Regions from separate parts of the Pseudoalteromonas sp. MMG013 genome, predicted to be linked through region 1. Evidence: riboswitches for the same ligand, from Rfam matches in the RefSeq annotation. Region 1 holds a riboswitch; the other holds the start of a gene.
The links. A riboswitch is a leader RNA that binds a small molecule or an ion and turns the genes downstream of it on or off. The one in region 1 is predicted to bind cobalamin.
Positions count from the first base shown of each region.

Region 2: linked by a shared signal. The riboswitch ahead of J8L98_RS11585 (TonB-dependent receptor) and the one ahead of J8L98_RS05550 (ABC transporter ATP-binding protein) in region 1 are both predicted to bind cobalamin.

Region 1 covers NZ_JAGJEE010000004.1:95,014-110,952, reverse strand. Annotated here, with positions in the region: gene J8L98_RS05595 (Na(+)-translocating NADH-quinone reductase subunit A) at 1-223, shown strand, start outside; gene J8L98_RS05590 (NADH:ubiquinone reductase (Na(+)-transporting) subunit B) at 225-1,424, shown strand; gene J8L98_RS05585 (Na(+)-translocating NADH-quinone reductase subunit C) at 1,417-2,163, shown strand; gene J8L98_RS05580 (NADH:ubiquinone reductase (Na(+)-transporting) subunit D) at 2,163-2,795, shown strand; gene nqrE (NADH:ubiquinone reductase (Na(+)-transporting) subunit E) at 2,806-3,414, shown strand; gene nqrF (NADH:ubiquinone reductase (Na(+)-transporting) subunit F) at 3,432-4,658, shown strand; gene J8L98_RS05565 (FAD:protein FMN transferase) at 4,755-5,774, shown strand; gene nqrM ((Na+)-NQR maturation NqrM) at 5,867-6,079, shown strand; gene J8L98_RS05555 (histidine phosphatase family protein) at 6,174-6,773, shown strand; cobalamin riboswitch at 6,779-6,911, shown strand; gene J8L98_RS05550 (ABC transporter ATP-binding protein) at 7,060-7,875, shown strand; gene J8L98_RS05545 (iron ABC transporter permease) at 7,872-8,861, shown strand; gene cobT (nicotinate-nucleotide--dimethylbenzimidazole phosphoribosyltransferase) at 8,895-9,959, shown strand; gene J8L98_RS05535 (adenosylcobinamide-GDP ribazoletransferase) at 9,904-10,725, shown strand; gene cobU (bifunctional adenosylcobinamide kinase/adenosylcobinamide-phosphate guanylyltransferase) at 10,722-11,252, shown strand; gene J8L98_RS05525 (cobyric acid synthase) at 11,264-12,739, shown strand; gene cobO (cob(I)yrinic acid a,c-diamide adenosyltransferase) at 12,748-13,380, shown strand; gene J8L98_RS05515 (cobalamin-binding protein) at 13,380-14,228, shown strand; gene ung (uracil-DNA glycosylase) at 14,274-14,933, shown strand; gene J8L98_RS05505 (DUF3545 family protein) at 15,005-15,196, opposite strand; gene tal (transaldolase) at 15,411-15,939, opposite strand, start outside.
Region 2 covers NZ_JAGJEE010000010.1:102,243-118,181, reverse strand. Annotated here, with positions in the region: gene J8L98_RS11605 (DUF2982 domain-containing protein) at 1-401, opposite strand, end outside; gene J8L98_RS11600 (efflux RND transporter periplasmic adaptor subunit) at 657-1,712, shown strand; gene J8L98_RS11595 (efflux RND transporter permease subunit) at 1,716-4,817, shown strand; gene msrA (peptide-methionine (S)-S-oxide reductase MsrA) at 4,810-5,340, shown strand; cobalamin riboswitch at 5,538-5,708, shown strand; gene J8L98_RS11585 (TonB-dependent receptor) at 5,796-7,787, shown strand; gene J8L98_RS11580 (cadherin repeat domain-containing protein) at 7,791-9,272, shown strand; gene J8L98_RS11575 (YajQ family cyclic di-GMP-binding protein) at 9,318-9,800, opposite strand; gene J8L98_RS11570 (VanZ family protein) at 9,939-10,289, shown strand; gene J8L98_RS11565 (2-dehydropantoate 2-reductase) at 10,282-11,184, shown strand; gene thiI (tRNA uracil 4-sulfurtransferase ThiI) at 11,236-12,696, opposite strand; gene J8L98_RS11555 (TetR/AcrR family transcriptional regulator) at 12,803-13,459, opposite strand; gene coaD (pantetheine-phosphate adenylyltransferase) at 13,648-14,130, shown strand; gene J8L98_RS11545 (capsule assembly Wzi family protein) at 14,127-15,512, shown strand.

The sequences.
Region 1 (15,939 bases):
CATGGTGCCAATCGGTAACTATGAACGTGTTATGCCACTCGATATCTTACCAACACCTTTGCTACGTGACCTTATTTCAGGTGACTTAGATGGTGCGATTACCTTAGGTGCGCTAGAGCTAGATGAAGAAGATTTAGCATTGTGTACTTTTGTGTGTCCTGGCAAGTATGAGTACGGTTCAATCCTTCGTGATTGCCTGAATACTATCGAGAAGGAAGGTTAAAATGGCCTTAAAGAAATTTTTAGAAGACATTGAACCTCACTTTGAAGCGGGTGGTAAACACGAAAAGTGGTACGCTTTGTATGAAGCGATAGCAACTGTTTTCTATACGCCTGGTTATGTTAACAAAGGCGGCACGCATGTGCGTGATAACATCGACCTAAAACGCATCATGATTTTAGTGTGGATGGCTACTTTCCCAGCTATGTTTTTTGGTATGTTTAACATCGGTCATCAAGCAGCATTAGCGCTTGGTAACGGTTTTGAAATAGCCAACACATGGCAAGTCGCAATTTTCCAAGCGCTAGGCGGTGAGTTAACTGCACAAGCAGGTTGGGGTGCGAAGATGTTCTACGGAGCATGTTTCTACTTACCTATCTACGGAACCGTCTTTTTAGTGGGTGGTTTTTGGGAAGTTTTGTTTGCTTCTATTCGTAAGCATGAAGTAAACGAAGGCTTCTTTGTTACATCAGTATTATTTTCACTTATTCTTCCTTCAACCATTCCGTTATGGCAAGCCGCGTTAGGTATTACTTTCGGTGTTGTTGTTGCTAAAGAAGTGTTTGGTGGTACAGGTCGTAACTTCTTAAACCCTGCTTTAGCTGGCCGTGCATTTTTATTCTTTGCTTACCCTGCTGATATTTCGGGTGACACAGTATGGACAGCCGTAGATTCATTCTCGGGTGCAACTTACTTAGGCCAGGTAGCACAAGGTGCTGTTGATTTCAACAATATGGTTCTTTGGTGGGATGCATTTTATGGCTTCATCCAAGGTTCTATGGGTGAAACATCGACACTGGCTCTGATGCTAGGTGGTTTATTCTTAATTTATGTGCGTATTGCGTCATGGCGTATTGTTCTAGGTGTTTTCCTAGGTATGGTTATCATGTCGTTGTTACTTAACTTAATTGGCTCAACAACAAATCCTGCATTTGCTATGCCTTGGTACTGGCACTTAGTATTAGGTGGTTTTGCATTCGGTATGTTCTTTATGGCGACTGACCCAGTTTCTGCGTCTTTCACAAATAAAGGTAAATTCGCATACGGTGCATTGATTGGTGTGATGGTTGTGTTAGTCCGTGTGGTTAACCCTGCTTACCCAGAAGGCATGATGTTAGCAATTCTTTTCGCTAATTTATTTGCGCCACTATTTGACCACTTTGTTGTGCAGTCAAACGTTAAGAGGAGATTAGCACGTGTCTAGTAACAATGAATCTATAGGTAAAACGTTAGGCGTTGTTGTTGGTTTATGTTTGGTATGTGCGGTTGTTGTATCGGTAGCTTCAGTACAATTACGTCCATTACAAAAAGCAAACAAAGCGCAAGATGTACAGCGTAATATTCTTGCCGCTGCTGGTTTTAATGATGTAACCAATGTTGAAGAAATGTTTGGTCAAAACATCGAAGCACGTGTTATCAATATGGAAACGGGTGAGTTCGTTGAGCAAGACCATACAACGTTTGACTTTGAAAGCACAAAGTTTGATGCAAAGCGCAGCTTTAAATTAGACAAAGCAGACGATAAAGCCGGCATTCAACGTATGACTGATCATTCACCTGTTTACTTATCTAAAGATGCAAGTGGCCAAGTATCAACTATTATTTTACCCATTCAAGGCTATGGCTTGTGGGGTATTATGTATGGTTTTATCGCATTAGATAAAGATACTGAAACAGTTAAAGCTATCAAGTTTTATAAGCACAATGAAACGCCGGGTCTTGGTGGTGAAATTGAAAATCCAAAATGGACTGCAACTTGGGTTGGTAAGTCTTTACCAATTACGTTAGTGAAAGGTACAGCCGGCACTGACAAGCATAAAGTTGATGGTTTATCTGGTGCCACACTGACTTCGGTAGGTGTAGGTAACACAGTCGATTTTTGGACAAGCAACAAAGGTTTTGGCCCATTCCTTGCGAATGTACGTAATGGAGCATTGAACTAATGGCTAATACAAAAGAAATGAAAGACGTCTTGTTGGGACCAGTATTCGCTAACAACCCAATTGCACTGCAAGTGTTGGGTATTTGTTCTGCGTTAGCTGTAACTTCAAGCCTTAAAAATGCGTTAATAATGTCAATAGCTTTGACGCTAGTGACAGCATTCTCAAGTCTGTTTATCTCAATAATTCGTAACCATATTCCTTCAAGCGTACGTATTATTGTGCAAATGACCATCATTGCTTCTTTGGTTATCGTTGTTGATCAAACATTACAAGCGTTTGTTTATGCAACAGCGAAAGAGTTGTCTGTATTCGTTGGCCTAATTATTACAAACTGTATTGTAATGGGTCGTGCAGAAGCATATGCAATGAAGTCTCCACCACTTATGTCATTTTTGGATGGTATTGGTAATGGTTTAGGGTATTCAGTCGTGTTACTTACCGTTGGCTTTATCCGTGAGTTAGGTGGTTCAGGTACATTGTTTGGTGCTGAGATTTTACCTTTGGTTTCTGAGGGTGGTTGGTACCAGCCTATGGGTCTACTGATCCTGCCGCCAAGTTCTTTCTTCATTATTGGTTTCTTCATTTGGGTACTGCGTACTTATAAGAAAGACCAAGTAGAAGCAAAGGCGTAAGGGGAGAGAGATGGAACATTATATTAGTTTATTCGTTAAAGCGGTTTTCATTGAAAACTTAGCATTATCTTTCTTCTTAGGTATGTGTACATTCTTAGCAGTATCTAAGAAAGTAACCACTTCACTTGGTTTAGGTGTTGCTGTTGTATTTGTATTGGGTGTTGCTGTTCCAGTAAACCAATTAGTATATAGCGCAGTATTAGCACCAGGTGCATTAGAATGGCTTGGTTTTCCTGAAGCAGATTTAAGCTTCTTGAAGTTTTTGACGTTCATCGGCGTAATTGCAGCACTTGTACAGATCCTAGAAATGGCTTTGGATAAGTTTTTCCCTGCGCTTTACAATGCTCTGGGCATATTCTTACCTTTGATCACTGTAAACTGTGCAATTTTCGGTGCGGTAGCCTTTATGGTTGAACGTAACTTAAATTTCACTGAATCAGTGGTGTTTGGTATTGGTTCAGGTGTAGGTTGGGCGTTAGCAATCGTATTGCTTGCTGGTATTCGTGAGAAAATGAAGTATTCAGATGTACCAGATGGTCTACGTGGTTTAGGTATTACCTTTATTACTGTAGGTTTGATGGGTCTTGGCTTCATGTCATTCTCTGGTATTTCACTGTAAGGTAGCGAGGAAAAATCATGCTTGAGGTATATTTAGGCGTAGGAATGTTCATTGCTATCGTTGTACTACTTGTTTTAGTCATAATTGCGGCTAAATCTAAGCTAGTAGCGAGCGGTGATATATTAATTAATATTAATGGTGATCCTGAAAAGGGCATCAAAACATCAGCTGGTACTAAACTACTTGGCGCGCTTTCAGACGCGGGTATTTTCGTATCATCTGCATGTGGTGGCGGTGGTTCATGTGGCCAGTGTCGCGTACATATTCATAATGGCGGTGGCGATATCCTGCCTACCGAACTTGACCATATTTCAAAAGGTGAAGCGCGAGAAGGGTGTCGTTTAGCATGTCAAGTGAATGTGAAGACAGACATGGATATTGAGTTGGAAGAGTCCATTTTTGGTGTTAAGAAATGGGATTGTGAAGTTATCTCTAATGATAATAAAGCAACTTTCATCAAGGAGCTTAAATTAGGTATCCCTGATGGCGAGTCTGTACCGTTTCGTGCTGGAGGTTATATCCAAATTGAAGCCCCAGCTCACCATGTTAAATATGCTGACTTTGATGTACCTGATGAGTATCGTGGCGATTGGGAACGTTTTGGCTTCTTTAACCTTGAGTCTAAGGTTGATGATGAAACAATTCGTGCATACTCAATGGCTAACTACCCTGAAGAAGAGGGTATCATCATGCTCAATGTACGTATTGCTTCTCCGCCGCCAAACAACCTAACACTGCCTTGTGGTAAGATGTCATCTTACATTTGGTCATTAAAAGCGGGCGATAAGGTAACTATTTCAGGTCCATTCGGTGAGTTTTTTGCAAAAGACACGGATGCTGAAATGGTATTTGTTGGTGGTGGTGCTGGTATGGCGCCAATGCGTTCACACATTTTTGACCAACTTAAACGTCTTAACTCTAAGCGTAAGATGTCTTTCTGGTATGGTGCACGTTCTAAACGTGAAATGTTCTATGTAGAAGATTTTGATGGCTTAGCAGCTGATAATGAAAACTTCGTATGGCACACCGCACTATCTGATCCACAACCAGAAGATAACTGGGAAGGTTACACAGGTTTCATTCATAATGTATTGTTTGAAAACTATTTACGTGACCATGAAGCGCCTGAAGATTGTGAGTACTATATGTGTGGTCCTCCAATGATGAACGCAGCAGTTATCAACCTGTTGAAAGATTTAGGTGTAGAAGAAGAAAATATCTTACTAGATGACTTCGGTGGCTAATTAGCACACTTAATTCTATAAGCATATGTTGAAATATATGTTAGCCCTCAAGTCATGCACTTGAGGGCTTTTTGTTTATTAGGGAGCTGTAATTTAATGAAAAGTATAAGTGGGATATTTGTATTATCGTTGGGATTATTTTTAGTTGGTTGTGATAATTCAGCAAGTCGCTCAGTCGAACCGCTTACGTTGCACGGGAATACTATGGGTACAACGTATAATATAAAAGTGTTTACTAGTGGAAAAGAAATTGAAGCAGGGGCTTTACAGCAGCAAGTAGACGACACGCTCATTGCTGTAAATGCATCGATGTCTCCTTGGGTTGAAAACTCTGAAATTAATCAGTTTAATGGCTTGGAAGCCAATAAATTTATGGCGATCAGTGATGATTTTAGAGCGGTTGTAGCTGAATCTATTCGGTTAGGTCAATCCACAAAAACACTCGATATCACCATGGGACCGCTCATTGACTTATGGGGGTTTGGTCCTGATAAGCGACCTACAAAAAAACCAAGTCAGGAACAACTCGATGAGATGCGTACACGTATTGGTGTTGAAAAACTCGTGCTTAATGAGCAAGGCCTTACCAAAACATTACATGGTTTAGAGTTGTCGTTTTCGGCAACGGCAAAAGGGTATGGTATTGATAAAGTCGCGATGTTATTAGAGCAGCAAGGCTTGAGCAATTATATGGTGGAAATTGGTGGGGAGCTGAGAATTTCAGGCACTAAAGCGGATAACCAGCCTTGGCGTATTGCCATTGAGCAACCAGATGCGCCGATGGGACAGCGACAAATTCATAAAATTATTGAACCTGGGAATAATGGTCTTGCAACCTCTGGAGATTATCGGATTTTTTATGAAATGGATGGTGAGACATTTACACATTTAATTGATCCAGCGACAGGGATGCCAGTGAAACATGAATTGGTATCTGTAACCGTGCTGCATCCTTCAGCAATGACCGCTGATGGATTGGCAACCGCACTCACTGTAATGGGAACAGAACGAGCTAAGGCTTACGCAGAAAAACATAACTTGGCTGTATATTTGATAAGCAAAAGTGATACAGGATTAGTTACTTATGCCAGTGAACAGTTTAAACCTTATTTGTGAGTAAGGAATAACCGCGTTATAATGAGGGGTGTTTTATACCGTCGTCAGCTCAATAGTTGAGTTGTTTTTTTGCATTTTAAGAGGCCTGTGCAATGTCGCTGTTTTTACTTACATTTGGTTTACTGATTTTAATTGTTACGGCAATGGCAATCGGTGTGATTGTTCAGAAGAAATCTATGGCAAGTAGTTGTGGTGGCCTTGGTTCTGTTGGTATTGATAAAGCATGTGACTGCGATGATCCATGTGATCGACGCAAAAAGCGCTTAGCTAAAGAGCAAATTTGGAAAGAAAACCAAATTTTATAATATGGTAATAAAATGACGTTAGTAGCAAGTTGTTGCTAATTTTAATGCGAGCTATAGGCTCGCATTTTTGTATCTGAATTTTGGGAGGGGGGTTATGCAGAGCACATGGTATTTTTTGCGTCATGGTGAAATCGTCGAGCAAGGTATATTATGTGGCCGTTCTGATATAAATCTCAGTCCTCTAGGTTGGCAGCAACTAGAAGATGTAACGAAAGGTATTACCGCAGTAACGCAAATCTTCAGTTCCCCACTAGTTAGATGCAGTAAGTTTGCGACAAAAATCAGCGAACAAAGGCAATTATCTGTTGAGATAGTTGATGATTTGCAAGAAATGGACTTTGGCCTGTGGGATGGCAAGCCTTTTGAGTGGTTATGGTGCAATACTGATAAACCGAGCATCGGTGATTTTTGGGCTGATCCTTGGTCACATACGCCACAAGATGCAGAGTCTATGACGAATTTTCATTTACGAGTTCAAACTTGGTGGCAATCACAGCTAGCGATCCCAAACGATGAGTGTAGCTTGGTAATAACCCACGCAGGTGTTATTAAACAGTTGTTGGCTATGATTCTGCAGTTTCCTAGTAATAGCGTGAAACAGCTTAGTATTTTTGATGTTGGGTATGCTAGCGTAATAAAAGTGCAGGTGTACTATGATGAACAAGGTGTCGCTTGGCCTAAAGTTGTATTTTAGACGTCTAGACAGCATAATACGGTTGTTTGTTGGTATTTCTTGGGAATGAACTGCAAATGTTCAACTGTCCCCGCAACTGTAAAGTACTGTGAGTACGAAAGTCAGATACCAAGACCAACAACTTTCTCATGAGCGGGCGTACTCTGAGTTGTTCAATATGCTTCATAATACCCATATTTCAAATGATATGATGGGTTGTCCTTTATATTGCTCACCTTGATATAATGCGTACACTGCTGATTTATTCAATCGCTTGTTAAAGCTTAACTGATGCTAAAGGGGCACTGTGGAAGACGCTAAAAAGTCCCAAACGAAAGTTATTGAAGTACGTGATCTTGCGCTGAAAATTGATGATCATCAGATACTCAGTGATATTAACTTCTCGATTGATACAGGCAAGTTTGTTGGCTTAATTGGCCCTAATGGAGCTGGAAAATCTTCGTTGTTACGAAGCCTATATCGATATACCACCCCAACGATGGGGGAAATTGTCTTTTTAGGTAAGTCTTTATGCCATTACTCAAGACAAGACTATGCAAGGCAAGTCGCAGTGGTGTTACAAGAGATCCCAGACCATTTTAATTTGAGTGTTTTTGATGTAGTGGCAATGGGGGTATTACCTCACAAGTCATTATTTAGTGCTGTGAGTTTACAAGATAAATTGGCTGTAGCCAGTGCTATCGATAAAGTAGGTCTCAGTGATAAAACTCGCCAGCCATTTTCTTATCTTTCCGGTGGTGAAAAGCAACGGGTATTAATTGCACGAGCGATAGTACAGCAGCCTGTGTTTTTGATTATGGATGAGCCAACGAGCCACCTTGATGTGAAGTATCAAATTCAAATAATGGAGCTTGCTAAATCACTCAACATCACAGTACTCGCTTCTTTTCATGACTTAAATCTTGCTGGTGCATTGTGCGATGAAATACTCGTTTTAAAGGAAGGTGCTTTAGTTGCACATGGAAAACCACTCGACGTGTTCAATGCACAATTGTTGGCGGATGTTTATGGCGTATGTGCATCGGTAAGTTCTGTGTCATGCCCTTATGAAGGCATCGAGCAAGTCCCACATATTCGGTATCATTACGGATATGCATTATGAAGCGTATCGTTACAATATGTGTACTGTTCTTTGGTTGTGTATTCAGTTTTTTTATGGCGTTGAAGTTGGGAGCAATTGATATTACGGGGGAGCATGTCTTTAATGCACTGTGGCAATATCAAGCAAATGACTTCTCACAAAAAATTGTGTTTGAGCTACGTCTGCCACGCGTTATTCTCGCATTTATTGCAGGTAGTGGCTTAGCGTTGGCTGGACTCATTTTACAGACGGTGACTCGTAACCCTTTGGCTGATCCTTATCTTTTTGGTATTTCATCTGGCGCATCTTTTGGGGTTGTATTACTGTTCGCACTGACAGGCATTCAAGCTGGTCTTGCGCTTTCTGGGGCAGCGTTTGCCGGTAGCTTGTTGGCCATGACGCTCTTGTTGTTGATTGCAAAAGGGCGAGGCTCCGCTCAAGTAGAGGCGATGTTATTGGCTGGGGTTGCGTTGTCCTTCCTGTTCAGTGCGTTTACAAGTTTATTATTGTATTGGAGCGATCCTCAGGCGATCAGCGCTATTTTATTTTGGAACTTAGGCAGTTTTAGCAGAGCAGATTGGCAGTGGCTATGGTTACCCTCTTTTGTGGTTTGTGCTTGCATGTTGGTGATGCTGCTGTTACGTCGTTCAATCAACGCCCTTTTACTGGGTGATGAAAGTGCCACGACTCTAGGTGTGAGCGTTGAAAAGCTACGTTTAGGTATGTTGTTGTTGAGTTCGTTGTTAACGGCTGTGTTAGTCGCAATGTGTGGTGGCGTCGGGTTTGTAGGATTGATGATCCCACATATTGTACGTTTTTTTGTGTCTCAAGCGACCACTTTAGGGCTGTTCGCAACAGCGTTGAGTGGTGGGTTGTTAATGATTTGGGTTGACGTTATTGCACGGGTCGCATTAGAAAATCAAGAGTTACCGATTGGCGTGATCACTTCAGCAATTGGCAGTGTCTTTTTCTTAGGTCTGCTGATGTTTCGAAAGCGGTCAGCCTAGTTGGGTTGTGAAATACATAATGAGAATAAACATATGGTAAAGCCATTAGATAATAAATTTTCAGCACAAATAAAACAAAAGATTGATTTAAAAACCAAACCACTCGGCGCATTAGGGCAGTTAGAGTGTGTTGCTTTTCAGTTGGTGAGTATTTTTTCTCAACACACATCAGATACTGAGTTTTTATCAAAAAAATGGGTTGTTATAGCACCCCAGTTAATCGTATTTGCAGGGGATCATGGTATTGCCTCACAAGGCGTATCTATAGCACCGAGTGAGGTGACGGGGCAAATGATGGCTAATTTTGCAGCTGGTGGCGCGGCGATTAACGTTTTGTGCCGCCAGTTTGGTTGGCAATTGAGTGTTGTAGATTGTGGTATTTTGAATGTACCAGAAGCTGATTTAGGGGTGATTTCTCAACGATTGGGCAATATAACTCAAGCATTTCATGAATATGAAGCTATGAGTGAAGCACAGCTTGAGCAAGGTCTTAACCTTGGCGCGCGAATACTGACATTACAAAGTCAAAAAGGTGCAAATGTATATGCATTTGGAGAGATGGGGATTGGCAATACTAGCTCAGCGGCTGCTATTTTTTCCGCGCTTTCGGGGTTGTCTCCAGAAGAAACGGTAGGAAAAGGAACTGGAGTGAGCGGCGAAGTTGTTATTAAAAAGCAACAGCTAGTGGCACAGGCGCTGGTGCTTCATGAATCGAAGCTCACCAATGCGCGTAACATTTTACGTTGTTTAGGTGGCTTTGAAATCTGTCAAATGGTGGGCGCTATGCAGCAGGCAGCACGGTTGCAAGCCGTCATTGTGGTCGATGGGTTTATTGCCACTGCTGCGGCCATGATTGTGATTGCGCTATCACCTAATGCTCAGCAATATATGATTTTTGCACATTGCTCAGGTGAGCAAGCTCATGCAAAAATGCTGGAGTATTTAAATGTAAAACCGTTACTCAATTTAGGCCTGCGTTTAGGTGAAGGTAGCGGCGCAGCCCTCACTTTACCCATTATGCAAAGTGCTCTGGCTTTATATAATGACATGGCCAGTTTTGAAGACGCGCAAGTTACTCAGGTTGTACAAGGTGAATAGGCAAGGATTGTTATTAGCGGTGAGTTTTTTAACGCGAATACCGGTAAGCATTGAGATGCCGATTGCTGATAATGCGTTGAACGAAGCGAGTCGCTATTTTGCCATTGTGGGTGGCGCTATTGGTGCGGCATTGGCGTTATTGTATTGTGGGTTACAGTTTTTATTTCCTGATTCAATGGCGATTATCATCGTGCTTGCGAGCGGGTTAATATTAACAGGGGCGTTCCATGAGGATGGCTTTGCGGATGTATGGGATGGTTTTGGTGGTGGTTGGTCTGTCTCACAAAAACTGACCATTATGAAAGATAGTCGCTTAGGTACCTACGGTGCAACATCGCTGGTGTTACTGTTATTAGCTAAATATGAACTACTTATGTTGTTGGCCGATCATTGGCTATGGGTTAGCGCAGCACTGATTTGTGCTCATACGTTAAGCAGAGCAATGGCGACCAGTATTATTGGCAGGTTAGCTTATGTACAAGAAGATGCACAAAGTAAGGTTAAACCGGTTGCAAAAGCTTTATCTCGGCAAAGCCTAAAGGTTTTATATTGTAGCGCTGGTAGCCTTTTATTGTTGATGTGGTTAACTCAGTTGTTTTCTTTTATCGAGTGCGTGTTGTTGATCTGTGTGTTATGGCTTACTCGTTTTCTGTGTATTACCTGGTTTAAAAGTCAATTAAGAGGCTATACCGGAGATTGTCTCGGTGCAGCACAGCAAATCGCTGAATTGGTTATTTACGGTTTTTGCGTTCAGGTATGGTTATGAATGAAAAAATAGTATTGATGTTAGGCGGAGCTCGTTCAGGAAAGAGCCGTTTGGCCGAGCGCCAAGCAGAGCAATGGCTGCATAGTAATTTGGTATCCCAGTTAGTGTATGTTGCCACGGCACAAGTAAAAGATGAAGAAATGGCGCAACGGGTTAAACACCACCGCGTTTCAAGGTCTGAGGATTGGTCAGTGGTTGAAGAACCATGGTCATTACCTGAAGTTATAACGGATGCAGATAAGAACACCTGTATTTTAGTAGATTGCTTAACACTTTGGTTAACGTATGGTTTATGCGAACAGGGGGTAGACGCTTTTTTGCAACAAAAATCCGCGCTTTTAACTGCGCTGGAGAAAAGCCAAGCGCGCATTATTTTAGTGAGCAACGAGGTAGGACATGGCATTGTTCCCTTAGGTGAGCTGAGTCGTGTATTTGTCGATCAGTCTGGGTGGTTACACCAAGATATTGCACAGTTAGCGGATAGAGTTGAATTTATTATGGCCGGCTGTGCCTTACGCATTAAATAGAGATAAAACGATTGAAAACTTTGATGGTGCAAGGCACCACATCCGATGCTGGTAAAAGTACCCTTGTCGCGGGGTTATGTCGTGTTTTTGCTAGGAAACATCGTAAAGTCGCACCTTTTAAGCCGCAGAATATGGCACTAAATAGTGCAGTGACGCCATGCGGTGGGGAAATCGGTCGAGCACAAGCTCTACAAGCTGTTGCAGCGAAAGTTCCGCTTGATACGGATTTTAATCCAATCTTACTGAAGCCCAACAGCGATACTGGCGCACAAGTGATTATTCACGGCAAAGCCATTAGTAATATGGAAGCCACGAAATATCATGATTACAAAAAAGTGGCTATGCAGGCTGTTTTACAATCGCATACTCGCTTAATGACCTCATTCGATATGATTATGGTGGAAGGCGCAGGGAGCCCCGCAGAAATCAATTTACGAGAAAATGATATTGCAAATATGGGGTTTGCTACTGAGGTTCATTGCCCAGTTATTATTATCGCAGATATCGATAAAGGGGGCGTATTTGCACATTTGGTAGGCACGCTAATGTTACTCAGTGAGCAAGAGCAAGCCCTCGTAAAAGGGTTTGTGATCAATCGCTTTCGCGGAGATCTCAGCTTGTTGCAATCTGGCCTTGATTGGTTAGAAGCGCGCACAGGAAAACCAGTGTTAGGGGTATTGCCGTATTTACATGCATTAAATTTAGATGCCGAAGATGCGGTTGCTATGGATAATGTCGTCGAAGATAAACAGCTCACTATTGCTGTATTATTATTCCCTCATATTAGTAATCACACTGACTTTGACGCGCTGCGTCTACACCCCAATGTGGATTTGCGCTATATACGTCATACTCAACAGATTGGTAATGTTGATCTGATCATTCTTCCAGGTAGCAAGAACGTGATCAGTGATTTGGCTTTTTTACAGTCAGAAACTTGGTCACAGGAGATTAAGCGCCATTTACGCTATGGTGGTAAAGTGCTCGGGGTGTGCGGCGGGTTGCAAATGTTGGGTGAGTCCATCAGTGATCCGTTAGGGATAGAATCAAGCGTAACAGAAATTAAGGGGTTAGGATTAGCACAGTTCAAAACGGTATTAACCGCGGATAAAGTGTTGACTCAAGTCAGCGGAAAATGTCATCTAGATGACGAAAAGGTGAGTATTTCGGGTTATGAAATCCATTGTGGGTACAGTACTGGCCCTGCGATGTGTCAGCCTTTTTTATCTTTTACAGATCATCCCAATGGTTACGAGCATGATGGTTTTATTTCTGATGATAATCTGATGGCGGGTACTTACTTACATGGCTTGTTCGATAGTGCCTGCGCTGCCCAATCAATATTAGGCTGGGCGAGCAATGGCCAATTACAAAATACAATGTTTGATCTCAATACGCATCGCGAGGCACAACTAGAGCGCCTTGCTGATGTATGTGAACAATATTTAGATATACCAAAAATCACCGCCATAACATATGGTCAATAGAGGGCTTTATGAGTACAAATAAGCAAGAGAATACACAACAGTCGCAACAAGAAAGGCATGATAAGCACCAGAAACGTCAGCAGAAAGTAAAAGAAAGTGTTGATGCAAAAGTGGCGGCTGCACAAACAGAGCAAGGTATATTTCAAGTGATTACTGGCAATGGTAAAGGCAAGTCGACTTCTGGGTTTGGTACGGTAGCCCGTTGTGTTGGCCATGGTATGAATGCGGCAGTAGCACAATTTATTAAAGGTATGTGGGAGTGTGGAGAGCGCAACTTACTGGAAAAAGCGGGGGTGCCATTTTCGGTGATGAAAACAGGGTTTACTTGGGAAACGCAAAACCGTGTTACCGACACGAAAGCAGCACAAGACACCTGGATTCAAGCGAAAGCTTGGTTAGCAGATGACAGTATAGATCTGGTTTTACTTGACGAATTGACTTATATGGTGACCTACGAATATATTGATTTAGATGAGGTCATTACCGCAATTGAAAATCGTCCTAAAATGCAGTCAGTGATAATCACAGGAAGAGCGGCACATCGGCGTTTAACAGATCTTGCTGATACGGTCAGTGAAGTTCGCAACGTAAAGCATGCCTTTGAAGCAGGGATAAAAGCGCAAAAAGGGTTTGATTTTTAATGCAACGTTACAGCTTGTTACTTTTGATGTTATTACTCATCAGCCTTAATAGCCAAGCCGCTGAGGCAAAGCGTATCGTCGCTTTAGCGCCTCATATTGTTGAAAACTTATTCACGGTAGGCGCGGGTGATTTAATCGTGGGGACTGTTGATTACGCAGACTTTCCTGCGCAAGCAAACCAGATCCCTCGAATTGGTGGTTATAATGGTATTCAACTCGAAAAGTTATTAGCGCTTAAACCTGACTTAGTCATCGCTTGGCAAACAGGCAGTAAAAAAATTGATTTAGAGAAAGTAGAAAAGTTAGGCATTAAAGTGGTGTATAGCGAAGCCAAAGACATCAATAAGGTCGCAGACGAACTACGTTTATTTGGTCAGTTGACGGGAAACGTTCAACAGGCAGAGGGGGCGGCAGGTGCTTTTACAGCGCAATTTAATGCGATAAAAGGGCGTTACGCAGACACACCTTCTCTTAAAGTGTTTTATCAACTTTGGCCTGAGCCTATGATGACGGTGAATAAAAACACTTGGATCCACCAATTGTTGATGGTGTGCGGTGTAGAGAATGCATTTGCAAATAATGCCACTGATTACCCACAAATCAGTATCGAGAATGTGATAAAAGCAAGCCCTCAAGTGATCATTGTTCCTGATGAAAAAACCAAGAAGCAGGTTAAAATGGTGGATTGGCATAAGTGGCCGGAGATCCCCGCAGTAAAGTATGACCAATTTATAACGGTGAATGCCGACTTATTACACCGTTATAGCACGCGTGTGCTTGATGGGGTGACAGATATGTGTGATAAAATTTTGGCATCAAAGGCTTTTTATCAAGCACAGGTGAAATAAGGTGATCAGCTTTGGTTGTACACTTTATAAAAGAAGGGGGTATTAATGAATTGCTGGCAAGCGTTACTGGCACATGAACAGGCGCAACCTTATTTGCAAGAGACGTTGGACTATGTGGCTCAGCGTCGCGCGGAAGGTGTGATTGTTTACCCGCAGGAGCAGCATGTTTTTGAGGCGTTAAATGCTACCGCACTAGAGCAAGTCAAAGTCGTTATTCTTGGGCAAGACCCATACCATGGACCGGATCAAGCACATGGCTTATGCTTCTCAGTACTGCCAGGTATAAAGCCGCCACCTTCATTGGCGAATATGTATAAAGAACTCGCGCAAGATATTAATGGCTTTATGATTCCCCAACACGGTTACTTATTACCTTGGGCAGAGCAGGGGGTATTGTTACTCAATACCGTATTAACCGTTGAGCAAGGTGCTGCGCATTCTCACAAAAAGCTAGGGTGGGAGCGTTTCACAGATGCAGTTATCGCATACCTTGATGAACACACTCAAGGTACAATTTTCTTATTATGGGGTGCACATGCCCAGAAAAAGGGCAAAAAAATTGATACTGACCGTCATCATGTACTGCATGCGCCTCATCCATCCCCTTTGTCTGCACATCGAGGCTTTTTCGGGTGTAGCCACTTTTCTAAAACGAATCAGTTGTTGGTAAAAATGGGTAAAAAAGCGATTGATTGGCAAATATAAAGAAGCTAGATAGGCTGATTTTTTAGGTTTTTAGTATTAAAAAAGGCTCCTAAGGAGCCTTTTTTATGGACTTAGACCAAATCTAAGTCGTCTAAGTCTAGGTTGTCTGCAAAGTAGTCTAATTCCTGTAGTTCTTTGCGAAGACGCTGTTTGTCTTTCAGCGCTTCGATTTCACGCCACTTTCGTTTTTTACTTTTTTGAGAGGCACGTTTTTTTGTTTCAGGACCTTCTAGTAGTTCAATCATATCGTCTAGGCTATCCATGAATATCTCCTAATTGATTATTAACCTCAATAACGCGAGCTCAGTGTGCATGCCTGCACTACAAGCAACTTTGGTATATCACAACACGGCTAAAAATAAAACAACTATGTGTCATCTAGGTTAAAATAAAGTGACAGTTTGATGAAGGTCAAAATGGTAGAATAAAAAAACGCTGCATAGGCAGCGTTTTTTTGAGGTAGGTAAACTGGGTGGTTTATAGCGCTTTAAAGCGTGTCTCAAGTGTTTCTTGGGCATCTGCGAATGAACGAATGCCTTCAGCCAGTTTTTCAGTCGCCATGGCATCTTGGTTATGCAACCAGCGGAATTGGGCTTCAGTTAGCGGCGCAGGTTTAGCTTCCACAGGGTAATTGCTTTCTAGCAAGTATTCTTGTGCATCGGTTAGGTTGCCAAGTTCTTCAAGTAGTCCAGGGCTGATGGTGAGCTTGTCGCATCCGGTAAGTGCAATGATTTCGCCAGTATTACGGAAACTCGCCCCCATAACCACGGTTTTATAATCATGGCGTTTATAGAACTCATAAATACTACAAACAGATTGTACACCAGGATCGTTAAGTGGATCGGTAGGCTTCTCAAGACCATTCGCCACATGCCAATCTAAGATTCGGCCAACGAATGGTGAAATCAAAAATACATTTGCATCGGCACAGGCACGGGCTTGGGCTTGGCTAAATAATAACGTTAAATTACACTTAATACCTTCTTTTTCAAGTTGTTCTGCGGCT
Region 2 (15,939 bases), on a different contig from region 1:
ATTAATAATTTACCTGCCAATCTCGGCTTTAATGCTAATAAAAATGAATCTATCGAGACCAGTTTAATACCAACAGCATTTAATTCCAGTAATTCAGGTGCTTCACCAGCTTTAGGTATCCCACTTGAATGCACATTATCGAATGCAATTTTCCATCGCCCAAACTTATGAATATAAACGACGCTTTGTGTACCAAGTACTATACTATAATAAGGTTGTTGGCTTTTCAAAAAACCAAGCAAAATCGAAAAGATAGCAATACTCACCAACGCCGTTTCAACAACACTGATCACACTATCGCGCAAAATCACAAACGCCATAATGATGCAAAGACATACTGCACCGACGAGCATAAATTCAATACTGTGTTGATTCGCTTGAGCTCTTAATTTAGCTTGCATTTGTTACGCCAACCTCACATATAAAACCCAAAATAAAATACAAACATAATGATCGTCCACGCCAACAATTGTCGTATCTTTTTACATGTTTGACATTCATTGTTTTTTTTCATGTTTAAAAATCAACATTTTAGGTACAAATAAGCCGGTAATTTTAACTTTTACGGCCAACGCACAAATTAACAAGATACCCGACTCCATATTGAAGCGACATATTTTGTACACTAGAGTCATCAATCGCAGTGGTAAAATATCATGTATGCACAACAATCGGGTAAAGCCCTCTTTCCTTTTATTATTTTAGTCCTGATTTGTATAACAGGCTATTTGTATTTGCCAACTTCTCAAGGAAAACCGACAAATATTAAGCCAAATACAATCGTCGTCAGCACAATCACCGCACAAGAACAATCTCGTATTATATCAGTTGCAGCAGTTGGTAATGCCCGAGCTAATCAGGCCATTGATGTTATCAGCTCACAAGATGATTATGTTACACATATCTATTTTGCTGATGGTGATTCGATTCAGCGAGATCAAAAATTGGTACAGCTCTTAGATGCGGAAGAGCAACTTGCCGTTGAAGAGTTAAAGATTCAATTAAAAGAGCAACAAAGGCAGTTATCTCGACTAAATGAGTTAGCAAAAACTCAATCAGCTGCGCGCTCAGCTTTGGAAGAGCAACGCTCTGTCGCGGATGCTTTATTTACCCAACTGCAAAGCGCTAAAGTCAAATTAGCACAAATGACTATCAAAGCGCCATTTGACGGTGTGCTAGGTAAAAAACTTATTTCAACCGGGAGCTTTGTTGATAGCAATACCAGCATTACTACTTTGGATGATATCAGTGTTATAAAAGTGGACTTTCAAGTACCTGAAAAGTATTTGGGCCAACTGAAAAAAGGCATGACAGTCACCGCCATTAGTGATGCTTACAGACACACCACATTTAACGGTTATGTTTCTCATATAGACCCTCGCATTAACGAAACTACCCGCAGTGTTCAAGTGACAGCCGATTTTGCCAACAATAATGCGCAACTTAGGCCTGGGATGTTATTGCAAGTAACACTAGAGTTACGCGCACTTACCGCTATCATGCTGCCAGAAAAAAGCATTATCCCACGGAAAGATCAACACTTTATATACATCGTGGATGATCAAGATAAAGCACAGTTAACGAATGTTGAACTTCACACGCGATTTAATGGCTGGGTGGCTGTTTCTAAGGGCGTAAACATTGGTCAAAAAGTTGTCACCGAGGGCACTACCAAGATACGTTCTGGTTCTTCTGTGACTGAAAAGGGATAACTTGTGAAAATAACTGATACTGCAGTCAAAAGACCCGTATTCGCCATCGTTATTAATTTACTATTACTGACTTTTGGTCTTGTCGCATTTAGTATGCTGCCGCTACGAGAGTACCCTGATATTGAAACACCCATAGTAAGTGTAAGTACCAACTACACAGGTGCATCAAGTGAGGTCGTTGAAGCAAAGATAACGCAGGTTCTGGAAAACAGAATTTCCGGTATAGAAGGCATTAAAAGTATCAATTCATCTAGTCGGAATGGTCGTTCAAACATCACCATTGAGTTCGATATCGACCGAGATATAGACGCTGCCGCGAACGATGTAAGGGAACGAGTTTCGCGTGCACTCGACAGACTTCCAGAACAAGTGAGACCGCCTGAGGTTTCCAAATCTAACTCAGATGAAAGCCCAATAGCATGGTTTGTACTTAATAGTGAAAGTATGGACACTTTGCAACTGTCGGATTATGCCCAACGCTTCATTGTGGATAGATTGGCTGTGGTTGATGGAGTGTCTAATGTCCGTATTGGTGGAGAGCGCCAATATGCGATGAAGATATGGTTAAACCGACAAGCAATGGCAGCGAGAGGAATCACTACAAATGATATTGAACAGGTACTACGTCGTGAAAACGTCGAATTACCAGCAGGTGAAATAGAATCTCTAGATCGCGATTTCGCAGTCAGAATTGCCCGCAGTTATAAAAGCCAAAGTGACTTTAATAATTTAGTGATAAAGCGCGGAGAGCAAGGTTATTTAGTTCGTCTTAATGAAGTCGCTAACGTAATACTTGAAGCGGCAGACAACGAAAGTACTTTCAGGGGGAATGGAAAAAATATGATTGGGCTGGGTATTGTGAAGCAAGCCAAGGCCAATACACTTGACGTCGTAGACAACGCACGTCAAGAACTCGAGAAAATCAAGCGAAACCTACCCGAAGGAACAACGATTCAAGACAGTTACGACTCATCTATTTTCATTCGCGAGTCCATTACGGAGGTATACCGTACGCTCGCGATTGCGATGGCTTTGGTGGTCACCGTTATATTTTTATTTTTAGGTACGGTCCGAGCCACGCTTATTCCTGCGATTACAGTGCCTGTAGCGCTTATTGCAACCTTTATGTTTCTACTGTCAATGGGCTACTCAATTAATTTATTGACCCTGCTCGCACTCGTATTAGCTATCGGATTAGTGGTAGACGACGCCATTGTTATGTTAGAAAATATTCATCGTCGTATTGAAATAGGGGAACCGCCATTACTTGCAGCCTATAAAGGCGCTAAAGAAGTCGGATTTGCGATTATAGCGACAACACTGGTTCTTATTTCAGTATTCGTTCCCTTGGTATTCATGGACGGTCGTATTGGCGCACTCTTTACTGAGTTTGCTATGGCGGTCAGCGCCGCGGTTTTGTTTTCAAGTATAACAGCTCTCACTCTCGCGCCGGCGCTCAGTTCAAAAATACTAAAACCTACTAGCAGTAATAATAGATTTAGCCAATGGATGGACGCTCAGTTCTCACGTTTAGAGCGAGGGTATCGTAATGTACTAACTGCTAACCTGAAACGCCGTTATAGCCTTATTTTTACTCTTATCCTAGCAGGCTTTACCAGCTTTACTTTATTTCAACAGATCCCATCAGAACTCACTCCCAAAGAAGATCGTGGTACCTTTTTTGTGATGATGAATGGCCCCGAAGGTGCAAGCTACGAGAACAATGAACTAAATATGGCTCAAATAGAACAACGCTTACTGCCTTATGTGGAGACGGGAGAATTGAGCAGAGTGCTTGTTAGGGTTCCAGGCTGGGGTGGCCAAGGCGGTGTTGCGATCATAGGCATGCCAGATTGGGATGAGCGAAAACGTTCAACATGGGAAGTAATGGGTGAGATAAGCACTAAAATGCGCGAAGTAACTGATATTAGAGCTTTTGCTATTATGCGACGAGGAATTGGTGGTGGTGGTCAATCTCGGCCTATTGAATTTGTGTTACAAGGTAATGACTATCAAGAACTAGCACAATGGCGAGATAAGATCATTAATCGAGCTCAAAAGAACAAAGGGCTCGTTCGACTTGACCATGACTACAAAGAAACTTTTCCACAGTTTTTAATTCAAATAGATAAAACAAAAGCGGCTGATTTAGGTGTGTCTATCAGTGATATAGGTAATACGCTTGAAACAATGTTGGGGCAACGCAGAGTCACCACTTTTATCGATCGGGGTGAAGAGTATGATGTCATACTAAAAGGTACAAAAGCTGACTTTGGCGGTCCCAATGATATCGCAAATATTTTTGTCAAATCACGTACTGATGAACTGATCCCTCTTGACAGCTTGATCAGCATCAATGAAGCGGCCACCGCGTCTCGTCTAAATAGATACAACAGAATGCGTGCTATAACGATCACGGCAAACTTAGCGAATGGCTATACGTTGGCTGAAGCTCTGGACTTCTTAAACACTGTTGCAGCTGAAGAGAATAATATTGATGGTGCAATAGACTACAAAGGTGAATCACAACTGTTCTATGAAGGTGAATCAGCCATGACTTATGTCTTTATCTTAGCGCTAACCGTGACTTTTTTAGTACTCGCGGCACAATTCGAAAGCTTTATTCACCCACTAGTAATTATGTTAACTGTGCCACTTGGCCTCGTTGGTGCGATGTACGGACTTTACCTAACCGATAGCTCGCTCAATATATATAGCCAAATTGGTATCGTCATGTTAATTGGTTTAAGTGCTAAAAACGGCATTCTGATTGTTGAATTTGCCAATCAGCTGCGTGACAAAGGTATCGCATTTGAACAAGCCATCGTAACGGCATCAGTCCAGCGCTTAAGGCCTATCATTATGACTTCACTTACGACTGTAATGAGCGCAATTCCACTCGTTATGGCTGTTGGCCCCGGTTCTGAGAGTCGAATGGTGATTGGTGTCGTGGTTTTTGCTGGGGTGAGTGTATCCACATTACTCACTTTATTTGTGATCCCTTGTGCGTATAACTTATTGTCTAAAAACACACAATCACCAGAGTTTTTAGCGCTACAATTAGAGCAACAGGCTACAGCTATAAAAAAGGTTGAACATGACTAGTATAAAAAAAGCCACATTTGGTGGCGGCTGCTTTTGGTGTATTGATGCTGCATTTCGTCGCGTTAGAGGAGTTACATCGGTTCGCTCAGGCTATACAGGTGGACACACACCAGAGCCAACTTATAAAGCTATTTGCCAAGGTGATAGCGGCCACGCAGAGGTAGTGGAAGTAAGCTTTGACAGCACCATGGTTAATTACGACACTTTACTGGCTATGTTCTTTACGTTACATGATCCAACCCAGTTAAATCGCCAAGGTAATGACATTGGTACACAATATAGAAGTGTGATTTATTATCACGATGAATATCAGCATCACGCAATCAGTGATACGATCACAAGGATTCAGCAACAAATATCAGCACCTATTGTCACCGAAGTCAGCGAAGCACAAACATTCTACGCGGCAGAAGACTACCATCAAGACTATTTTAATGAGAACCCTAATCAGGGGTATTGCAGTATGTTAATTGCGCCAAAAATAGCAAAGTTTGAACAACGATTTGTGAATAACATAGATTAAAACCCCCCGACTAATAAACGGGATGACATAGAAAGCTTGCTTTCGAACATCCCAAAAAAAACCATAACTAGTTGATTTTTAATACACAAAAATCATCCACCTTCTTTTTTCGCCATCAGATATAATTTAGAAATCGACATAACACAATTATCAAGACACCGTATAGACTTTGACATTTACCTATAAAGACCTCAGACTACGCGTCAAAATAGTGAGGTGCTTAATCCTCTTGTATCGGATAAAGATAATCGGGAAATTAGTGCCGTAACCACCTTGGTTAAATAGTCTAATACTGCCCCCGCAACGGTAATGGCTGAGCAAACATGTTCACCAAAGTCCGGAGACCGGCCTCACTATAAAATCCAGTTTATAATATTGCGGTGGGCAATATGGGATATATCGTGATGCTTTAGCATGACTGTATTTCTCATTGCTCCCCTAATAATGAGATACTTATGCAACTATTTATGTTTTTTGTGTTCGCTTTATTGGTCATACCCACAGTATCAAGCAAAGAGATCGTGCCCAGTGACAGCACAAACATAGAAATTTTAGAAGTTGAACATACAGGCAGCTACTCACCCTCTTATAAAATTTTCCAGCGCCATGAGTTTATTAATAGTGCTCAAACCTTGTCCGATATTCTAAGCTCTATAAATGGCATTCAAATACGCCAAATCAGTGGACTCGGTAACCCAGTTGCAATTTCTATCCGAGGTTCAAATAGTAAGCAAGTACAATTTTACATTGATGGGCAGCTCGTCAACGACAGTCAATTTGGTGGATTCGATTTAAATCAAATCCCAACAGAGCAAATTCAGAGCATAGAAATAAGTAAAAGCCAAGCGATTGGGACTGGGGCCACTCCCATTGGCGGTGTTGTAAGGATCAATACGTACAATCCAGATAACTCACAAAAAAAGCTATCAGCCGTCGTCGGATCTTTTGGTCATACCGAATTAAATGCTACGGTCAATACGATTTTTGACCAGCATACTTTAACGCTCGGCGCACAAACGCTAAATACCGATAATAATTACCAATACTTAGTGCCTCAAACGTTTAACAACCCTTCTATTTCTGAAAAACAGGCATTGCTTAACAATGGCTACAGTAAAAATACACTCTATATCAATGATAATATAAAATTTGAAAACAACAGAGTTAGAATTCATGGGCAATATTCAGATCAAACGAAAGAGTTACCGAATTATAGAAATAACTCACCTGAAACCACATCCAATTTAGCCACTAAAACATGGCGTCTCGGCTATTTGCATACGTTGCATGATATACATGCTTATGTACCCAGCATTGAGCTGGATAGCTATTATCAAGATAAGAGTGAAATTTATTTAGACGCCCCCAACGGGGTTTCAGAGCAAAGTTATCATTATAACTCTGATAAAAAGCATGTTAGCGTAAAGCCAACGGTTATCTGGGACAGTTATACATTTACACCTTTTATTACCCTCACCGACCACGCCTTTCAGTCCGAACAATTCATAAATGATCAAGCAAATCCATGTAATGGCATCAGCGAATGCGATATCAAAGCGCAATTGCAGCAAACAAACTACGGCACACGTATCGAGTGGCAAGGAAATACACTACCTATTAATATATATGGGTTGTACAACAAGCTACACAACAAATCGAGTAATGAACCTCTCAAAAATACAACAGCGCAAACGCTATATGCTAACGACCAGTTCGATACACATGAGTTAGGAGCTACCTATCAATGGCGCGAAGTTGTTGCTGAATTCGTTTTCTCTAAAGGTGTCAGAACCCCAACATTGTTTGAACTTTATGGTAATCGTGGTGCTTTTAAAGGTAACGCAAACTTATTACCTGAGCGCTCTAAAACAAGGGCTATCAACTTTGCATATAAGCGTAAAGCTCTGGTGCTCAATGCTTCTAGCTATATAAAAAAACAAGAGAACAGCATCGTCGCTATTTTTAATTCCAGCAATGTGGGAAGCTATACAAATGTCTCTGAAGCCACTTTAAAGGGCTTAGAGTTACAAACTAATTATAAATTTAATACTCAATGGCTGTTTGCTCTAAAAGGCACATTCATTCACTCAAATACACACTCAATCTTCAGTGCTTTTGACGATAAAAAGTTGCCAGGTGTTTATCATAGACAATATAGCGCAGCGCTCACTTACCAAGTGAATAACCAGTGGAGTGTAAGCCTGAATCATAAAATAGACCGTGAGCTTTACTTTAATCGCAGTAATAAATTCCAAAGTGAAAAAAATCGAGGTAATGGCACGCCAGCCGATAGAGAGGTAACCGACGTGACATTCAACTGGTCACATAGCCAACATAATTTGAATTTGACGTTCAGTAACCTGTTTAATACTGAGTTTCAAGATTTAGCCAATCGCCCCGCTCATGGGCGCAGTATCCAACTTAAATATTCTTTAAAGGGCATCTAAACCATGTTTCATACGCTAGCTAAAAAAAGCTTACCTTTGAGCCTTATTGCATCCGCTTTAGTACTTACAGGCTGTGGCTCAAGTGATAAAAATAATGCACCAACACTCACAGGTAATCAATCACCAACAGTCCTAGAAAACACCACTTTAGTTGGCTCATACACGGCAAATGACGTTGATGGAGATGCATTAATCTTAAGCTTGAGCGGTGAATCAAGTGCACTATTTAACCTTGAACAATCAGGAGAACTGAGCTTTAAAGACGCACCCGACTTCGAAGTGGTTGGAGACACGACATTTAGTGTAACAATAACCGCAACAGAGCAAACTAATGATAAGCTCAATGCATCATTAACAATTTCTATTTCTCTTGATGATGTAAAAGATACACCTGATTTTGCAGTTGTCCAAACCGTTTCCCCCGACTTTTTGGGCTCAGAAGTGGTTTACATCGATCCTGTCCAACAAAACGTTGAAACCGGCTTTTATATAAAAGATGCCTCAGACTATACGCTCAGCACATACAAATCAGATATATACCATATTGGTCGCTTTAAGATTGATGAAATCACAAAATATAATCGTGCGGCACCTGACGTTGCGCTTTGGTCATATTCAACACAAGACAGTCAAGACTCGGTGAGTCGAAACCCGTACTCATTAGTCTCATTAAATGACAATAAAGCTTATCTTATCCGCTATGGCTCTGGAAAAGTGTGGATAGTAAACCCGCAAGCCACACAAGCTGAAGACTTCAAAATCGGAGAGCTAGACATTTCTCACTACGCACATAATAATGCGAATAATACCCCCACTCCATCATCAGCTGCAATACTGGATGGTAAACTGTATATTGCCATGCAGCGTATTGATGACAATTGGACGCCGGGTATTGCTTATGTTGCAGTATTTGACACCTTAACTGATACAGAAATAGAAACCAATGCATTAGCTGATGATGAATTTAAAGGCATCCCGCTTGTAGGGAGAAATCCATTAGAGAATAGTGTTGTCACTGCTAATGACAAAGTATATGTCACGTCTCGAAGTTCATATTCTGGGACTGATTTATCATTAAGTCGAATTGAAGAGATCACCCCTGAGGACTATTCAGTACGAAACATTATTGACGCACAAGCCATCCCAGAAAACGAATCAGCCGTTATCAGAGCGAGTGTTATCGTATCTGAGGAAAAAGGTTACTTTTATAGTAATCAAACCTTTTTTAGCCCAGAGTACCATGTAAAATCAACCCTGCATGAGTTTAACCCAACGACAGGCGCAGTGATTGCGAGTAATATTGCCAACACTGGCGATGATGCAATAGTACAGCTAGCTTTGGATTCAGCAAACTTTTTATGGATGGGGATCAACAACCCAACAACACCTGGTGTTGATATTATCAATACTGCAGATAATATCCCTGAGGGTACACGCTTACTAACTGAACTGACTCCGTCAACGATTCGCTTTGTGGAAAAGTAACAGTTCTAATAAAAAGCCTGCAAATGCAGGCTTTTTATAGAAAAATCAATCTCGGAAATTTTTAAATTGAAATGGTTGACCTAGCTCCCCGCTGCGCACAACCTGCATTGCTTCTTGTAAATCATCTCGCTTTTTACCCGTTACACGCACTTCTTCACCTTGAATAGAGGCTTGCACTTTAATTTTTGCATCTTTAATTACTTTGACCACTTTTTTAGCCATCTCCTTGTCAATGCCCTGCTTCAAAGCCACTTTACGAGATACATATTTCCCAGAACGCTCAATATCTTTGAGTTCTAAACTTGCGACATCGAGACCACGCTTTGACGCCTTACTGGCTAATATATCGAATAACTGCATCACTTGTGGATCCGCTTCCGCTTTTAACGTGATCGTTTCATTCGCAAGTTCAATTGAAGCATCTACACCACGAAAATCATAACGGGTTTCAAGCTCACGTTTGGCATTGTCTACTGCATTTTGTGCTTCTGTAATTTCAATTTCTGACACGATGTCAAATGATGGCATAATAATTCTCCTAATAGATATCCATCAATTATATCAATCTAAAATTAAGTTTGGACAGCTTTTTATATTCACCCAACAGCCAGTTTTCAATGATATACTGACCGCACTCTTTAACACACCAACAATCTAGGATGTTTTGTGACCAGACGTATTTATCAAATTGTTTTGCTTATCACCTTGGCCATTTGTACCGTATTGTTTGCGAGAGAAATCCAGCATTCGGGTATACAGATAGAACACCTTGATAAAATTGCTCACTTCGGCATATTTTTCATACTCGCTTTTATTATGCAGCATGCTTTTAAATGGCCTATGTGGTTACAAATTACTTTATTAGCAAGCTATGGAGTTGGCATTGAATTAATGCAAGGCATGCTCCCCCATCGTCAAGCATCTTTTGCAGATTTTATCGCCGATGTACTTGGGGCTGTCAGCTATTACGCAAGCTATACTTTATGGCGTACTTGGTGCGGTAAAAAATATGGCTAATATACACATTCTGGGGGCCGGTGCTATTGGCTTATCCCTTGCCAATGCTTTTAGTCGCGCTCACCATACGACTTTGCTAGTAAGGCGCGAATACGCGACCCCATTTACTTTTTATCACGATCAAAAAAGCCATGTTCTCCCTGTTGAGCACATCAACATTTATTCACTAACACAACGCTCCCTCGTTATTAGTAACTGCTTTATTTGTGTCAAAGCATATCAATTAGCGCATGCTTTTTATTCAATATTCCCGTACTTAACAGAACAAGCAAATGTATTTATTAGCCACAATGGCATGACTAACCTCAATGAATTTAAACAACACCTAAGGCCAAAACAAGCACTTTTCTTTTTTAGTACGTCAATGGGAGGATTAAAAATAAATGATACGACGGTACAGGCAACGGGAGTCGGAGAAACCTATTTAGGTGTATCAAATGCAACAGCCTCAGAACGATTATCATACTGCTTTAGTGAGTTTTTTTCTTCGCTCTTACCTCATAGCAGGATCCACCCTGATATTGAGCAACTAAGGTGGCAAAAGCTACTGGTGAATATCGCTATAAACCCTTTATCTGCAATCCACCAAATCAGAAATGGCCAACTACGCCAACCAAAATACGCCAGTACCATTTTACAATTATTAAATGAAGCATGTACCGTCGCGCGTGCAGAAAAAATCGATGTTGAGCTTAGCGAAGCACTAACAACAGCCTATCAAGTAATGGCTCGCACACAAAATAATTCCTCATCTATGGCGCAAGACGTTCTGAATAATAGAAAAACCGAAGTAGAAGCTATTTGCGGATATATCGTACAAAGAGGTGAACATCACAGCATTGACACGCCTTTTAACCGAAAGATGCTCATTCAATTATTGGACTCTCACAATTGATGAAAAAAAGCTGAGTATGCATAACTCAGCTTTATCATAAGTGCACTCCCCCTATTCAGGCTTGTACACTTTTACGTTCATAAACCCATTCTCATGCAAGATAAGTGCTTGCAACTGACTCATTACGCCTTTTTTACAGTACAGATAATATTCTTTATCTTGAGGTAAATCCGCAAACTTGGTACTTAAACGGAAAAATGGTAGGTGTACAACTTCCACATTATCTACTTCAAGAGGCGATGCATCTTCCTCATCGGGCGCACGAATATCTAAGATCACGCCATTTTCGGGTAGCTGACTTACACTCTCAGCTTCTTTTACTTCTTCTTTTGCTTCAGCTTCTATATCTCTAATGTCTTTCACTGTGGCATTTTTAATGACCGTGTCTAATACATCAAAATCAAATTTAGCTTCTTCGGCAATAATTGTATCAAGTTTGGCTTTTACTGTTGGTTTCTTAGAAATAACACCACAGTATTCAGGCATTGCTTCCGCCATTTCAATGGTGCCTATGTCTCTTGCTATATTGATAATTTCGGCTTTATCATGTTGAATCAGCGGTCGAATAATCAACGTTTCCGTCACTCTATCAATGACATTTAAGTTCGCAAGCGTTTGGCTCGATACCTGCCCAATACTTTCACCAGTGACTAAAGCCGGAATATTTAATCGCTCTGCGACTTGGCTACCCGCACGCATCATCATGCGTTTGAGCACCACTCCCATTTGACCGTTTTCAACATTTTCAAGGATTTCAGCAACAACAGGTTCAAAATCAACAGTAATAAATTTAACCTTATGTGTGGAACTGAAACGATTCCACAAGTAATGACTTACCTGTTTTACACCGATTTCGTGAGCTGCTCCCCCAAGATTGAAGAACAAAAAGTGTGTACGAGCGCCCTTTCTCATCATTTGATAAGTTGCGACCCCAGAATCAAACCCACCAGAAATGAGCGAAAGTACATCTTCTTGAGTTGGAAGTGGAAATCCTGCAATACCGTAATGGGTATGGGTTACAATGTAAGCTAATGCACCCTTAATTTCTATTTTTACAGTCACTTCGGGTTTGCTAAGCTTTACCTTTGCACCTGATACATTTTGATTTAAGCCACCGCCAACATAACGTTCAACATCAGAGGACGTAAACGCATGCTCCCCTTTTCGTTTAACTCGAACGCAAAAAGTTTTATTTTCAATACTGTGTCCGGCAAGCTCTAATGTACGTTGATAAATATCATCAAGAGTATCAAAGGGTGTCTCCTGTACTTCAATAAACTGTACAATGCCAGGTACTCGTTTTAAGTTATCGATAAATAACGCGTGAATTGTTTCATCAGTACTTTGACTCTCAACTGAAATATTGTCCCAGTTATTTTTTACTCTGACATTTTCATCAAAACGACGCAAAATAATTTTGATATTTCTTTCAAGCACTTGTGTAAAGCGCTTACGAACAGATTTGCTCTTGATTGCGATCTCAGGATGCAGTTTGACGATAAGTTTAAGCATAGAAATAACTCTTTAGACTGGGCGAATGCGCGCCGGGACAACTGGCGCGCGATTATAGCAAATTTCTACACGACTAGGAAATAACCACTTGGCTAAAATGACCTAATTACGCAATACTCGGTAATGACTCATCAGCCAATTGCTGATAATGCGCTTGTAATAAACCTATTTTTTGTGTGCTTAGGTCAGTACAATAAGGCTTAAATAACATCAAAACTTTAACTATCCCATTGTAAATATCTTGCTGCTCTAACACCCCAGTTAAACGACGCGCTTTCACATAAGGCGTCCAAAAACTCACTGTCATTTTCAACATATGTGCGACTTCAACTGCATCCTCATCGCTAATATCAATCACTTTGCTGGTTCTTAAGCCAATCACCACTGATCGAACTTGTTCAAACAAGTCTGCTTGAAAAGAAATGTACTCCTTTTTCAACACTTCATCCCTCGCTAAAATATCGGTTAAGTTGTCATAGAAAAAGTGATAACGCCACATCAGTTCAAACAATGAATCTAAGTACTTAGTTAGTTGTTCTAGCGGTTCAAATTCCGTATTCAAAGGTTTAAAATGAGTACTTAAATGCTCTCGATATAATGTAAAAATATTACGGATAATGTCTTCTTTGTTTTTAAAGTGGTAATACAAGTTCCCCGGACTTATTCCCAAATTAGAAGCTATGTGGTTGGTGGTTATTGCTCGTTCTCCATGTAAATTAAACAAAGCAATACTGGTACGAATAATTTTTTCCTTGGTATTCATATCCTGTTCTCTCTAACACGCAATTTTTATAATGTAAGTAATATATAACCAGCTAAGTATAGCTAATTAGAATAACTGAAAATAGCATTAATCAGTTTTAGATATAAGCAAAAATGCATCTAAGCAGACCAGTGAAATATAAGAAAAACACTGGTATTATGACGCAAACTCATCGAACTCATTGATTTATGAAAGTAACTGCCCTATACCCAGGAACATTTGATCCATTAACAAATGGTCACTCTGATCTCATTAAACGAGCAGCTAAAATGTTTGACGTCGTGTTGTTGGCCATAGCCTATAATCCAAACAAAAAACCCTGTTTTACGCTCGATGAACGTGTGGCGCTGGCCGAACAGGTACTTAGTGAATATAAAAATGTGCAAGTCATTGGATTTTCTGGTTTACTCGTCGACTTGGCACAGCAGCACAATGCCAGTGTACTTATCAGAGGTATTAGAGCGGTATCTGATTTCGACTATGAATTTCAATTAGCAAATATGAATAGACGATTAAACCCCGATTTAGAAAGTGTTTTTCTTACTCCTTCAGAACGAAACTCCTTTATCTCCTCTACTTTAGTTAAAGAAGTTGCGTTACATGGTGGAGATGTAAGTGAATTTGTCGACCCTATCGTCGCTCATGCATTAAAGGAAAAACTACACGGATGAAACATTTACCGTTAACACTCGCAGTCTATTTTTTCACCAGTACACATGCTATAGCAAGCCCTTGGATCACATCGGACGAAAGCGCGCTCAAGCACTCACTCGACTTACTCGCAAGCCATGGTGTAATCAATCGTCCAATTAATCAATACCCACTTTTATGGCAAGGTATTGTACAAGATCTCTCTCGCGTTGATGAAAGTACACTCAGCCCACAAGCGCATTTTGCCTTACAGCATGTTAAACATGCTTTGCAACAAGCAAAGCGAGCACAATACTCAAGCATTAAGGCGTATTTTGATGACGCTCCTTCGCTGAATAATGACTTCGGTTCACGACAAGCTGCTCAGTCAGGTATAAATACATATAGCATCATCACTGGCACTAACGTCAGCGCTAAAATACAAGTGAATTATGCTGACAAAGCAATAGATGAGAAAAAGATTAATCACTATGGTAGTCACTTAGCAATACTATATGGAAATTGGTCCCTCAGCGCGGAACGTTTGAATTATTGGTGGGGTCCAGCCAATGACAATGCGATGATGTTGTCGAACAATGCCGCCCCAATGAAAGCAGTACGACTCAGCAGAGCCAACAGTGATTATGATGGCCCTCGTTTTCTATCATTTATCGGGCCTTGGCAAGTCACAGCGATTGCGGCTAAGCAAAAACCTCTTTTATCGCAAAAACACACAGGAGACTTTTGGGGAATAAGACTATCAACTACGCCAATTAGTGGTTTAGAGCTGGCTTTTAGTAGTACAAGTAGTGACTTTATTTTCTCTGGCCCAAGTAATTTAAAGGATACAGATAAAACAACAACACAACGCCGACTGACCAGTTTTGATTTTAAATATTCAACCCTCATTGCAAATCGAGCATTGTCTTTTTATGGTGAAGTGATGGGCGATAACGATAAAGGTCTCGCGCCACAAAATAGTATGCAGACTTTTGGTGCCGAAACATTTTTTAGTAACGCCCACTATCGTGCCAAAGCCTATATTGAATATAGCGACAGTACAATTGACTGCAAGGCACAGCAAGCAAGCTTTCAATGCAACTTTGCTGAACCTTCACAAGGCTCCGATTACAAAGAGCGTGATCAGTGGCTAGGCGCAGCAATTGGGCCTCAAGCTAAAAGCATTACCCTTGCTGCAGATTACTATCAAATGTCTGGCATCGGTGCTTATGCCAAATTAAAACACATCGAATTTGAACATATCAAAACCAAGCGCACTTTATTGGAAGTAGGCTATCAACACGGCTTGCTTGGAGGACTAGGTAAAATAAGTACTTCTGTTTGGCAAGATAAAGATGAAAATAAAAATGGGAATGATGATGTGAACAGTGCGGTAAAATTAAGTTGGGAGTTCCAGTTTTAATCCGAAGAGCATAAAAGTATGTATAGGTAAGTTTCATCAAGCTGGTCTTATACTACTTTTATATGCTCACTATGTCACCTCATGCCAGAGAGTAGATGTTTAGCACGCATATTAAGTATCAATGATACTCGAAAAAAGTAAAACCATGGATACACCTAATAATAGTACGGGCATAGTTAGCCGTGAATGATTCAAAACATAGTTATCTTCTCATTAAGCCCGCCCCGAAACACAAGCCTCCTACTAGATTTAATAAAGCGGTTATTTAACATATACAGCACTGATAAAAGATCGCACCCGGCTTTTAAATTTATATTACCAAGAAATCTCTATGTATAATTAAAGAGAGTACTACTATTAAGTCTAGTAAACTAATAGACTTGATATACAGATTAGCCAGCCACACGGGATAATAGAAAATCTCCTC